Persicobacter psychrovividus: one gene and its partner. Each later gene encodes a partner of the first gene's protein in a complex. Links are inferred from orthologs where the notes say so. Each region holds a gene or a part of one and is shown on either strand. Other genes may lie near its edges.

What was found.
Region 2: the proteins of carB (region 1) and carA are in contact, whole or in part, in a solved structure (PDB 1KEE), measured with the Escherichia coli proteins. The link is inferred for Persicobacter psychrovividus from one-to-one orthologs.

What each region holds. Positions count from the first base shown.
Region 1 is NZ_AP025292.1:2,919,987-2,928,722, forward strand. The notes cover bases 2,179-5,588. They hold carB (carbamoyl-phosphate synthase large subunit), read left to right. Parts: upstream 2,179-2,577; coding sequence 2,578-5,388; downstream 5,389-5,588. Other genes in these bases: proS (proline--tRNA ligase), read left to right, coding at 2,179-2,290; AABK40_RS12610 (hypothetical protein), read left to right, coding at 5,450-5,588. Also shown: AABK40_RS12595 (hypothetical protein), read right to left, coding at 1-616; more of proS, read left to right, coding at 815-2,178; more of AABK40_RS12610, read left to right, coding at 5,589-5,728; AABK40_RS12615 (GAF domain-containing protein), read left to right, coding at 5,948-8,029; accD (acetyl-CoA carboxylase, carboxyltransferase subunit beta), read left to right, coding at 8,228-8,736. UniProt on the Escherichia coli protein: Large subunit of the glutamine-dependent carbamoyl phosphate synthetase (CPSase).
Region 2 is NZ_AP025292.1:2,771,428-2,776,895, forward strand. Bases 2,664-5,468 are described here. They hold carA (glutamine-hydrolyzing carbamoyl-phosphate synthase small subunit), read right to left. Parts: upstream 4,717-5,468; coding sequence 3,610-4,716; downstream 2,664-3,609. Other genes in these bases: eno (phosphopyruvate hydratase), read right to left, coding at 2,664-3,598; rplQ (50S ribosomal protein L17), read right to left, coding at 4,839-5,315; AABK40_RS11830 (DNA-directed RNA polymerase subunit alpha), read right to left, coding at 5,324-5,468. Also shown: AABK40_RS11795 (Ppx/GppA phosphatase family protein), read left to right, coding at 1-119; AABK40_RS11800 (Ldh family oxidoreductase), read left to right, coding at 210-1,280; AABK40_RS11805 (hypothetical protein), read right to left, coding at 1,326-1,880; AABK40_RS11810 (FtsB family cell division protein), read right to left, coding at 1,918-2,217; more of eno, read right to left, coding at 2,300-2,663. UniProt on the Escherichia coli protein: Small subunit of the glutamine-dependent carbamoyl phosphate synthetase (CPSase).

The sequences.
Region 1 (8,736 bases):
CGTACCAAGGGTCATACCAGCCGTTGTATCCGGGGTAACCAAAGCCACCGCCGCCCCAGCCCATACCTACGGACCATCCGAATCCCGGACGTCCCCAGCCTGGACCATAAAAGCTGCTAAAGCCAAAACCCATCATCGGGTTCATCATCATGTTGGCACCACCATATACATTGATATTGGTAGAAGCCTGAGGAACCGCATTCAATCCATTAGAGCTGTAAGCATAATTGGATTGCTGCTGCGTTTGTGCTGGCTGACTTGACTGATAATCTGGTGTGAAATAAGATTCTGAAGAATAGGTAGGGTTACCATCATACTCGACGGTATCCGCGTATGCTTCAGGGTTTTTATAGCGATTGATCAAAGCAGGGTCCACAGTTTTTGCAGAATAGTTTGATTCATCGTAAGTATATCCTCCACTGGAATAGGAGGGATTTGAATGTACTGTGCTGTTAGTTTTTGAAGGCGATGCTTGGCTTGAAGAAAAAGTAGGCTTCGCTCGATCCTTCTTGGTGAAGTACATATCGTCTACCTCCTGCGCTTTTACAACAGATGGTAAGATCGTTGTTCCTCCCACAACTAATCCCATTGCTAATATGGCTACTAATTTTTTCATAGTCGTCAATTTACGGAATTATCCTCGTTAAACATTAGTTTAGGCTAATAAACAGCCCATAACTTTGGACCACCTACTAATTATTACGACATGCCCATTGAAATGACTGTAATAATATTATTATATTTGTCCCTTAACGAGCGTTTACGTTCATAAATATAGCAAATTTTATACCATTTTTCAATATAATTCAAAAAGATGAGTAAGGGATTACCAAAAAGAAGCGAAGATTATTCGCTATGGTACAACGAATTAGTAAAAAGAGCGGATCTCGCTGAAAATTCTGCTGTTCGTGGCTGTATGGTTATCAAGCCCTATGGCTTTGCCATCTGGGAAAAAATGCAAGCCGTATTGGACAAGATGTTCAAAGACACCGGCCACAGCAACGCTTACTTCCCCTTGCTGATCCCGAAATCTTATTTAAGCAAAGAAGCGGACCACGTTGAGGGTTTCGCTAAGGAATGTGCCGTTGTAACACATTACCGACTAAAAAATAATGATGCCGGAGACGGTGTGGTCGTTGACCCTGCTGCAAAGCTGGAAGAGGAGCTGATCATCCGCCCAACTTCAGAAACGGTGATCTGGTCCACTTACAAAAACTGGATTCAGTCTTACCGCGACCTTCCCGTGTTGGTCAATCAGTGGGCCAATGTGATGCGCTGGGAAATGCGTACCCGCTTGTTCTTGCGTACTGCTGAATTCCTGTGGCAGGAAGGGCACACGGCCCATGCTACAAAAATGGAAGCCATTGAAGAGGCAGAACAAATGCACGAAGTATATGCCCGTTTTGCGGAGGACTTCATGGCCATGCCTGTTGTAAAAGGTACAAAATCTGAAAGTGAACGTTTCGCTGGTGCTTTGGAAACCTATACCATCGAGGCATTAATGCAAGATGGCAAAGCGCTTCAGGCAGGAACTTCCCACTTCCTGGGTCAAAATTTCGCCAAAGCCTTTGATGTAAAATTCCAGTCCAAAGAAGGAAAGTTGGAGCACGTTTGGGGTACTTCATGGGGGGTTTCTACCCGTTTGATGGGCGCCCTGATTATGGCGCACTCCGATGATGAAGGATTGGTATTGCCGCCAAAACTGGCACCTATCCAGGTGGTCATTGTTCCTATTTACCGTAAGGAGGAAGAATTGGAAGCCATCAGCGATAAGGTCAAAGAAATTAAAGCAGCCTTGTTGAAAAGAGGAATCTCTGTAAAATTTGACAACCGCGATACTTTCAAGCCTGGTTTCAAATTCGCCGAGTGGGAATTGAAAGGGGTACCGGTTCGTTTGGCTATGGGACCTCGTGATCTGGCCAATGGCACCGTAGAAGTTGCCCGCCGCGACACCAAAGAGAAAAATACTTATGCCCTTGAGGGCATCGATGCGACTGTTGAACAGTTACTCGAAGAAATTCAAAATAACATCTTCACCAAAGCACTCACTTACCGTGACGAGCACATCACGGAAGTAAGCTCTTACGAAGAGTTTAAAAAAGTATTGGAAGACAAAGGCGGTTTTGTGGCCGCTTATTTCGATGGCACCAAAGCCACTGAAGATAAAATTCAGGACGAAACAAAAGCCTCTACAAGATGCTTCCCAGTAGACTGGAAAGACTCCGAAGAGGGGCCGTGTATGATTACCGGAAAGCCTGGTAAAAAATACTTGTTCGCCAAAGCTTATTAATTTATTAAGACCGATACTTCTTTTGTATCGGTCTTTTTTTTACCCATAACATCAAAAAACTGAAAGCCTGCAAGCCAATGGACATTCAATTATTATGGAGAAAAATTCCTGAATACAAAAAAAGCCACTGAAAGGCTGTTTTTGAGCATCAGCAACACTTTTTTCATTTTTTATTAATTGAATGCACAATTCAATGCTCACTTTCTTTCAATTATCAATCGAACACTTTACATTTGTTCCAATTTGGACACACATATTTTCCATAGATATTTTAATCCCTGTCAAGAATGCCAAAAGACAATAGTATTAAATCCGTTTTAATTATCGGTAGTGGACCAATCATCATTGGACAAGCTTGTGAGTTTGACTATTCAGGATCTCAGGCTTCTCGCTCATTGCGCGAAGAAGGTATTGAGGTTACACTGATTAACTCAAACCCAGCGACGATCATGACTGACTCGGTAACAGCTGACAACATTTATCTTAAGCCTTTAACAAAAAAATCTATTGTTGAGATTCTTGAGAAACATGACATCGACGCTGTTCTTCCTACAATGGGTGGGCAAACAGCCCTGAACCTTGCGATTGACTGTCAGACTGCTGGAATCTGGGAAAAATACGACGTTGATATTATCGGAGTGGATATTGACGCTATCGAAATGACGGAGGACCGCGAGAAGTTCCGTCTTTTGATGAAAGAATTAGGGGTGAATGTATGTAAGGGAGAAACTGCTACATCATTCCTTCACGGTAAAGAAATCGCTCAGAAAATTGGTTTCCCATTGGTGATTCGCCCATCATTTACCCTTGGTGGTACAGGTGGTGGTTTCGTTAATGAAGCCAAAGATTTCGACAAAGCCTTGACACGCGGTTTGCATGCCTCACCAACCCACGAGGTATTGGTAGAACAGTCGATCCTCGGATGGAAAGAGTATGAGTTGGAGTTGTTGCGCGACAACAATGGCAATGTGATCATTATCTGTTCTATCGAGAACTTTGACCCAATGGGGGTTCACACAGGTGACTCCATTACCGTTGCTCCTGCAATGACCCTCCCTGACACCGTATATCAGCACATGCGCGATTTGGCCATCAAGATGATGAACGGTATCGGTCAGTTTGCCGGTGGATGTAACGTTCAGTTCTCTGTAAACCCAGAAAACGACGAAATCATCGCCATTGAGATCAACCCTCGTGTATCTCGCTCTTCCGCTTTGGCATCGAAAGCAACAGGTTACCCTATTGCTAAAATCGCCGCTAAACTGGCGATCGGTTACAACCTTGATGAGTTGAAAAACCAGATTACCAAAACCACTTCGGCATTCTTTGAGCCAAGTTTGGATTACGTTATCGTAAAAATCCCTCGTTGGAATTTCGATAAGTTCCAAGGCTCCGACACTTCCCTTGGCCTTCAGATGAAAGCCGTTGGTGAAGTTATGGGTATTGGTATGAACTTCCAGGAAGCACTTCAAAAGGCATGTCAGTCTTTGGAGATCAAACGTAACGGTTTAGGTGCCGATGGCAAATCAAACACCAACCAGGCGGAATTGCTTCACAGTCTTGAGCACCCAAGCTGGGATCGTTTGTTCCACATCTATGATGCTTATAAATTAGGTATTCCTTATAAAACCATCCGTTCATTATCTAAAATCGACCCTTGGTTCTTGCGCCAGATCGAAGAAATGATCGCTTTGGAAAAAGAATTGGCGAAATTTGAATTGAAGTCAATTCCTAAAAAATTATTGCTTGAAGCCAAGAAAATGGGTTATGCCGATCGCCAGATCGCACACCTTGTTGGCTGTAAAGAAAGCGAAGTACACGCACACCGCCGCAGCATGGGCATTAACCGTGTGTATAAAGTAGTGGATACTTGTGCCGCAGAATTTGAAGCACAGACTCCTTATTACTACTCTACCTTCGGCGACGAAAATGAGTCGATCAGTTCTGACAAGAAAAAGATCATCGTTTTGGGTGCTGGTCCTAACCGTATCGGTCAAGGTATCGAGTTTGATTACTGTTGTGTGCATGGGGTATTGGCCGCTAAGGAAGCTGGCTATGAGACCATCATGATCAACTGTAACCCAGAAACAGTATCCACTGATTTTGATGTTGCAGATAAATTGTACTTCGAACCAGTATTCTGGGAGCACATCTACGACATCATCCTTCATGAAAAACCTGAAGGTGTGATTGTTCAGTTGGGTGGACAAACCGCACTGAAATTAGCAGACAAACTCACCAAATACGGCATTAAAATCATCGGTACTTCTTTCGATGCCCTTGATTTAGCCGAAGATCGTGGCCGTTTCTCTACTTTATTGAAAGACCTCGACATTCCTTATCCACAATTCGGAACTGCTGAAACTGCTGAAGAAGCGATTGAAGTAGCACAGGAAGTTGGCTTCCCTTCATTGGTTCGCCCTTCTTACGTATTGGGTGGTCAGGGCATGAAGATCGTTATCAACGAAGAAGAATTGATGCAACACGTTGTTAAGGTATTGCATGACATTCCTGGAAACAAAGTATTGTTGGATCATTTCTTGGATGGTGCGGTAGAGTGTGAAGCAGATGCAATCTGTGATGGTGAAAATGTACACATCATTGGTATCATGCAGCACATCGAGCCTGCTGGAATTCACTCTGGGGATTCTAATGCAGTATTGCCTCCATACAACCTGGGAGATTTGGCAATCAAGCAAATTGAAATTTACACTCGCAAGTTGGCCACTGCTTTGAAAACCGTTGGTCTGATTAACATCCAGTTTGCTGTAAAAAATGATATTGTTTACGTAATCGAGGCAAACCCTCGTGCATCAAGAACAGTTCCATTTATATGTAAAGCTTATCAGGAGCCTTATGTGAATTACGCCACTAAAGTAATGTTGGGTGCCAAAGTGACAGACTTCGAGTTTAATCCTGTCAAAAAAGGTTACGCAATTAAAGAACCTGTATTCTCTTTCAACAAATTCCCGAATGTAAACAAGGAATTAGGGCCTGAAATGAAATCTACAGGGGAATCAATCTACTTTATTGACGATTTATTAGACGATTATTTCTTGAAATTACACTCGGAACGAAATTTGTACTTGAGTAAGTAATTAACAAGTATAGAACATAAAACCTGGGCTTCGGCCCAGGCTTTTTAAATCTTTCTTTTCAATGGGTAAGTTTTTAATATTCCTTTTCATCCTGTTTTATATAGGATATAAAAGAAACTGGGGGCGCAAACTTTTGATGTTTGCTTTCTACAAATTACTTAAAAAACAAGGCTTTCAGCCGCATGGTGCTCAACAGCAATATGCGCAGCAGAATCCGCATGGTAAGCGACGAAAACCTTCCGGTGTTCATGTCGATTATGTCCCAGATAAAAAAAAGAAAGATATAGATCCTAACAACTTTAAAGGTGGCGACTATATCGATTACCAAGAGGTTGATTAAACCAAAGAAGGCTTTTCCGCAGGATGAGCCTTTTTTTATACCCAAATTTTTAATAATTGCCCAGAATTACGCTTTTTTCCGTTCGCTTACTTCTTATTTCAATAAAAATTATATTAATTATAATTTGTTTATTATGGACAAGCCCAATGAATATTTGGCGACGTGCTCCAAAATGAAATATTGACGATACCCTCAGCATTTAATCCTACCTTACCTTATATGAAAATCAACCTTAAACTGAGGGCGAAGCTGGTCCTCTTCACCGTACTTATTTTAGGGGCTGCCTCCATGTTTGCATGGCAATACATCACCTCCGACCTTACCAAAAAATCCATTTCCGACGCTAAGATAGTCGCACAAACGACCGCTCAGAAATACGCCAACGAGATTGAAGCCAACCTGAACACAAATCAGGGAATGATGCGTGCTTTAGCCAACAGTATGAATGACCTGATTACTGAAGATGGCGACCTGAAGAACGAACAACAACTCGACCTGCTGCTGAATTCATTCTACAAAAGAAATAAAAACCTCCTGGCCGCTTATTATATTCTCGAACTGGAGGCAATCCGGCCAAGCTGGCCAAAAACCCACGGACGATACATCAGCCTGGTACAGTCACAAAATGGCACACTATCGAGCCTTAAAGCCACCCTCGACACCGGCAACATCGCCAACCCAACCAGCTATTATTATCAGACCAAGCAACACCCCGAAGAAGTTTTAGCGGAACCGTATCAGGACCTGCTGAACGATCAGCTGAAAGGTTTACTGATGAGTTCTCAGGCGGCACCATTAGTGCTGCCTTCCGGAAAATTCGCTGGAATTGTAGCCTCTGACCTCGACTTGGGCAACTTTGCCAAACTCGTTAAAAATATTCAGCCATACCCTGGCGCTGAGGCGTATTTACTTTCCAATGAAGGTACTATTGTAGGCCACCCTGACGAATCAAAAATTGGTTTATCCTTGTCTGAAATTGCCGACAATCTCCCTGCCGACGTTCAGCTAATCGACAAAATATCTACCGGAGAATCTTTCAACTACTCCATAGAAGATGGCGCCACACCATATTTCATTACTTTTGTGCCCATTACCCCTGCAGGGACCCACAAATCTTGGAGCCTTGCACTGAAGATTCCCCTGTCTATTTTTGTAAGCCGTGCAGAGGCCCTGACTAAAGACGCCTCCATCATGATGATGTTTGGGTTGGTCTTTTTGATCGTCTTTATGTTCATTTTAGCACATTTTGTTACTTCCCCAATCAAGCAAACAACCCACGCTTTACAGCAATTGGCCGACGGAGAAGTGGACAGCATTGAAAAGCTGAACATCAAATCAAGAGATGAAGCACAAATGATGGGAGAGTCGCTTAATCAGCTTATTGACCGACTGAAGGAAGTTTCCTCTTTTGCCAAAGAAATCGGTAATAACAACCTCGAGGTAACAATTAACCCCAAAAGTAATAAGGACTCCATGGGCAATGCGCTGATGGGGATGAAAGACAGCCTGCAATCGGCACATATTCAGGAACAGGAAAGAAAAAAAGAAGAAAAACAACGCAGCTGGGCAAACACTGGGGTTGCCAGGTTTAGTGAAATTACCCGCGACACCTCCAAAGGCATTGAGGAAATGTCGCAAGAGGTTGTGGCCGAACTGGTGAAATATACTGAAGCCAATCAGGCGGGACTGTTTCTGCTGGAGGAGGAAAATCGCGACCACCCTGTCCTGGAACTTAAAGCCTGCCTGGCTTACGACCGCAAGAAATTTCTGGAAAAGGAAATCATGATTGGTGAAGGCGTTGCTGGCAGATGTTTTCAGGAACAGGAAACGATCTATATGACGGATTTGCCACAAAACTACCTTGAGATTACCTCAGGGCTCGGCGCCGCCACGCCTACAAACCTTTTGGTGGTACCGCTGAAAGTTAATGACAATATCTATGGGGTACTTGAAATCGCTTCTTTCACAAAATTCGAAGCCTACAAAATTGAGTTTATTGAAAGGCTATGTGAAAACTTCGCCTCAGTAATCAATACCCTTCGCATCAATCAAAAAACACAGTATTTACTCGAGGAGGCGCAAATGCAAGGAGAGCAACTCCGGGCACAGGAAGAGGAGATGAGACAAAATATGGAGGAACTCCAGGCTACGCAGGAAGATGCCGCCCGCCGCGAAGAGGACCTCGGCCAAAAAGTCAGCGAATACAAAGCGCAAGCGGAGAAAGCTGCCGCCATGGTGGAATTGCTGCGAACGGAAATGAAATCGGTTCAAAAGAATCAGTCCGCTCATCAGCAAGGATAAGATTTTAATTATCAACTCATTAAACAGGCTCGCTGTGCAATCCCGCTCAGTGGGAATGATAAAAACTATTGTTTAAACAAAATAAGTAAATATATTTGTATTCATTTAAGGGCTTAGTTTCCATTTTTTGCGATTGTTAAGCCCTTGATTATTTGCCAATTTGTATCTTACTATAAGAAAATAAAACCCACATAAATTATGTCTTGGTTTCAAAGAACGGATAAAGGGATCAAAACCTCGACCAAAGATAAAATGGATGCTCCAGAAGGTCTATGGTATAAAACCCCTTCGGGATCTATTATCCACATGAGAGAGCTCAAAGCAAACGCCTATGTTTGCCCTGAAGATGGCTACCATGTGCGTATTGGTTCAAAAGAGTATTTTGAGATCTTATTCGATAATAATGAGTTTAAAGAGCTGGACAAAAACCTGAGCTCTGGCGACCCGCTAAATTTCGTGGACAGTAAGCCTTACCCTAAGCGCATCAAAAGCGTGCAGGAGAAAACCAACCTTGTTGATGCTTGCCGTACGGGAGTAGGTAAAATGAACCAATTAGAGGTCGTGATCGCCTGCATGGATTTCAGCTTTATTGGTGGGTCTATGGGGTCTGTTGTTGGTGAAAAAATCAGCCGAGCGATCGACTACGCCCTCAAGCATAAAATCCCTTTCATCATGATCTCCAAATCTGGTGGTGCACGAATGATGGA
Region 2 (5,468 bases), 150 kb from region 1 along the record:
CCGCTCTTTTGGTAAAGCATGTAATTGAACGATTTAAAATCACGAATATTCGGGTAAGTTCTTATGCACTGAAAGAAGGTTTGTTGACACAAATTTTGGAAAATACTCCAACCTTATAAGCCATTATTCCTCCTCAGAAAATCGCTCATGGCTACTTATTCAATATCTATTGAAAAAATCGTACATTGTGGCCTGAAAAGAAGCGAATTATGACTTTTTCTTACGATAAATTAAAAAATTTTACGCAGCAGGTATTCCTAAAAATGGGATGCTCTCAGGAACATGCTGAACAAGCTGCAGATGTTTTACTTAATGCCGACCTGAGAGGGGTTGATTCTCATGGAGTTGCTCGACTAATTGGCTACGTTCGGCTTTGGGAAGTAGAACGGGTAAATGCAACACCTGAAATTAAGGTAATTCACGAAACGCCAAGTACGGCTACAATCGATGGTGACCGTGGTTTGGGCCTTGTAGTAGCACCCTATGCCATGAAAATTGCCATTGAGAAAGCTAAAGTGGCAGGCACAGGTTGGGTGGCCATCAAAAACTCCAATCATTATGGTATCGCAGGTTATCATTCCATGATGGCACTTGAGCATGACATGATGGGAATTTCTATGACAAATGCCTCAGCATTGGTTGCGCCAACTTTCTCACAAGAAAGAATGCTGGGCACTAATCCTATCGCGGTCGCTTGTCCCACAAATGAAGAACCGCCTTTTGTTGCCGATTTCAGTACCACTACCGCAGCCAACGGAAAACTTGAAATTCTTCAGCGCAAAGAAGAAGATGCGCCTGAGGGGTGGGTGCAAGACAAAGAAGGCCACAATACAACTGACTCAGGCATATTGAAAAAAGGAGGCGCTCTACTTCCTTTGGGAGGTGACAGAGTACACAGCAGCCATAAAGGTTATTGTCTTGGCTCCATTGTTGATATTTTCTCAGCAGTATTATCAGGCGCGAATTATGGCCCGTGGGTACCACCATTCCCAAGCTATGTACCATTACCTGAAAATCCTGTAGGGGAAGGCATTGGACATTTTGTTGGTGCTATGCGAGTGGATGCTTTCCGCCCTGCGGAAGACTACAAAAACCATATGGATAATTGGATTCGTAGATTTAGAGCGGCCAAACCTGCACCAGGTCATGACCAGGTGATTATTCCTGGTGACCCTGAGAGGGCATCAGCATTGATCAGAATGAAAGAGGGGATTCCACTTCTTCAGCCTGTGATTGAGGACCTAAAAGGAATTGCAGATAAATTCGAAATCGAATTTTAATAGTAATACAAAAGGCTTTTCTTCATCGAAAAGCCTTTTGTGTTTTTACAAAGTAAAACCTACCCGAATAACATATGGCTCGGCATATGGGCTGCGGTCACGGTCGAAAGTAAGATTATAAAGGACTGCGAAAGAAATCCCTCCTCGTTGACCAAAAGGCTGAAAATAACCTGCTCCCAAAAATGTACTGGGAATCCATTCTCGTTTTAATTCAAAACCGTTGGGTGTAACTGATCCTACTTCAAGGTTCAACACTTCATATTCACCCCTAAGAAAGAAATTTTGAATAAGGTTATAGCGCACGAATGCTCGACCACCATAAATACTGCTACTGTAGGTTTCAGTAAATCGCTTGTCCTGAAAATATTGATAAACAAATCCTCCTCCTGCTGAAAGTTTTGGGTTGATCATTACCCCGACCAAAGGAGAAACCTCAATAGAAGTTATTGTTCCGAAGGATAAACCAAGGTTACCACCGAAAAACAAACGATCCTTTAAGGGGGGCTTTTCTTCTGCAACATAATTCACTTGAGCGAAAGCTGCGAAAGATAGAGGAACCGTCAATAACAAAAAAAGAATGGTTTTTTTAAGCATAATCATAAATAGGTGAATTGAGTAGATAACTAATTTACGATTATTACTGATGTTCTATAATATAAACATCTTCATTTTTCTTTTTCATCAAATATTTTTCTCGAGCAAATTTCTCCAACAGCTCTTTATTGGTCGTCAGCTCTTCCCTATCCTGTTTCACCGCTTGAATTTCACGTAAATAGAAGGCCCGTTCCTGCTCAAGTTCTTTTTCCTTATGATATAACTGGTACTGATTAATCAAATCATTGGAATCAAAACAAAGCATCCAAATAAAAAAGGAGGCGACTATATATAAATAAGGCGACTTAACGAATGAGGGCAACTTTGCAAAATCTTTCTTCATGGCACTAAAATTATGATCTGCAAAATAAAAAAAAGCCCCGACATAAGTCGAGGCTTTAATATTAATTAGTGAATTTCTTCAATTAGAAGTTAAATTCTTGCTTGAATGCTTTCAAACCTGGGTAAACTGCAGTTGCACCCAATTGCTCTTCAATTCTCAATAACTGGTTGTATTTAGCCATACGGTCAGAACGAGAAGCAGAACCTGTTTTGATTTGTCCACAGTTCAATGCAACGGCCAAGTCAGCAATTGTATTGTCTTCTGTTTCACCTGAACGGTGTGACATTACTGAAGTATAACCTGCACGGTGAGCCATCTCAACAGCAGCAATAGTTTCAGTCAAAGAACCAATTTGGTTTACTTTAATCAAAATAGAGTTAGCTGATTTCTCTTCGATACCACGAGCCAAACGCACAACGTTAGTTACGAACAAATCATCACCTACCAATTGTGTTTTGTCACCGATTGCAGCGTTCAACATGTTGAAACCGTTCCAATCTTCTTCGTGCATACCATCCTCGATAGAAGTGATAGGGTATTTAGATACCAATTCAGACAAGTAAGCAACTTGCTCCTCAGTAGTTTTTACACCACCTTGCATGTCGTTGAATTTAGTATAATCGTACTTACCGTCTACGTAGAATTCAGAAGCAGCACAATCCAATGCGATTGTGATATCCTTACCGAATACGTAACCTGCATTTTCTACCGCCAATTTAACTGAATCCAAAGCATCTTCAGTAGATTCGAATGCTGGTGCAAATCCACCCTCATCACCTACAGCAGTAGAAAGACCACGACCGTGAAGAACTTTAGCCAAAGAATGGAATACTTCACATCCCATACGGATAGCCGTAGTGAAATCTGGTGCCGATACAGGCTGGATCATGAACTCTTGGAATGCGATAGGTGCATCAGAGTGAGAACCGCCATTAATGATGTTCATCATTGGAACAGGCATTGTTTTGGCAGAAACACCACCAACATATTTGTACAATGGCAATTCCAATTCGTCAGCAGCTGCTTTAGCTACTGCCAAAGAAACACCCAAAATAGCATTTGCGCCCAAATTGGCTTTGTTTGGAGTACCATCCAAGTCGATCATCAATTGGTCGATAGCAGCTTGCTCTGTTACCTCCATGCCGATCAATTTCTCAGCGATAACCTTGTTTACGTTCTCAACAGCTTTAAGAACACCTTTTCCAAGGTAAACACCTTTATCACCATCACGCAATTCAACTGCTTCAAATTGACCAGTAGATGCACCAGAAGGAACAGCAGCACGACCGAAACCGAATTCTGTTTTTACATCAACTTCTACAGTTGGGTTACCTCTTGAGTCAAGGATTTGACGCGCGTGAATTTCTTGAATTAAGCTCATTTTAATTACTTTTAGTTATTCATTAGTGTTAAAAAGTCATCAAAAAGATAGTGAGAATCGTGTGGCCCCGGAGAAGACTCAGGGTGATACTGCACAGAGAACGCATTTTTTCCTTTAATTCGGATACCTTCTACTGTGTTGTCATTCAAGTTAACATGTGTAACTTCCACATTATCTGATTTCGCCACTTCTTCCGCACTCACTGCAAAGCCATGGTTTTGTGAGGTTACCTCACATCTTCCAGAAATCACATTTTTAACAGGGTGGTTTAACCCACGGTGTCCAGAGTGCATTTTATAAGTAGAAATTCCTGCTGCACGGGCTAAAATTTGATGCCCCATACAAATACCAAACATCGGCTTATCTTCGGCCAAAATCGCCTGGACAGTATCTACAGCATAATCCATCGCTGCAGGGTCTCCAGGACCGTTTGATATAAAGTATCCATCAGGATTCCACGATTTCATTTCTTCGTAGGTCGTAGTTGAAGGGAAAACTTTACATTCCATGCCTCTTGACTCCATGTGTTTCAAGATGCTTTCTTTAATTCCCAAATCAAGAACCGCTACGCGGCGCTTTGTTTCAACATTTTCATCCTTACGTAATACTGGCTCACTTACGCAAACTTTACTTGAAAGCTCCAATCCTTTCATTGAAGGAACTTCTTGAAGTTGTGCGCGAAGTACTTCATAATCGTGAATTTCAGAAGAAATGATAGCATTCATTGCTCCTTTATTACGAATATGTCTTACTAATTTACGGGTGTCAATATCGGCAATACCAACAATTCCATTAGACTCTAAATAGTCCTGAAGACTTTCACTTGCCTCCTTACGACTATATAGGTCGCTAAAGGAATTAATAACAACACCAAAAATAGATGGTTTTGGCCCTTCGAATTCCGCTGGGTGAACACCATAATTACCAATATGCGAATTGGTAGTTACAATAATTTGGCCAAAATAAGAAGGATCGGTGTAAACCTCTTGGTATCCTGTCATTCCAGTATTGAAACAGATTTCGCCTCCTTTAGTTCCTATTTTGCCTAAAGAGCGACCATGGAACACAGTTCCATCTTCCAACATTAAAACAGCTTCCGACTTATACTTGTACTTCATAGGTGAATTAGTATTTCGATATAAAATTAAAGAATTTGGGAAAAACAAATTGTGATCTGTGTCAACTTGTCATAAAAAAAGGGATTAGCAAAACTAATCCCTTTAATATCTTAATCAAAGAATCATTCTGCTGATTCTTCTTTTGGTGCCTCAGTTGCCTCAGTAGCTGGTTTAGAACCACCACTACGACGACTACGACGAGTCTTTTTCTTCTCAGCAGCATCGCCACCTAATAACAATACATTGTAGTCAACTAACTCAATGATTGCCATTTCAGCGTTATCACCCTGACGTGTACCCGTTTTGATAATACGAGTATAGCCACCTGGGCGAGAAGCGATTTTTGTCGCTACTTCATCAAACAAAATCTTTACAGCCTCTTTGTCTTGAAGGTAAGAGAATACCACACGACGTGAGTGAGTAGTATCTGACTTAGCTTTAGTTAACAATGGCTCGACAACTTTGCGCAAAGCTTTTGCTTTTGCTACAGTTGTTTGGATGCGTTTATGCAAAATCAAGGAAGTTGCCATGTTAGATAACATAGCGTTACGGTGAGCCGTCTTTCTTCCAAGATGGTTAAATTTCTTCCCGTGTCTCATTTTTAAAATTAATCCTCATCAAGTTTATACTTGGAAATATCCATTCCGAAGGTTAGACTTCTATCGGCAACCAAAGCTTCCAATTCAGAAAGCGATTTTTTACCGAAATTACGGAACTTCATCATATCAGAAATCTCAAGAGTAACTAAGTCA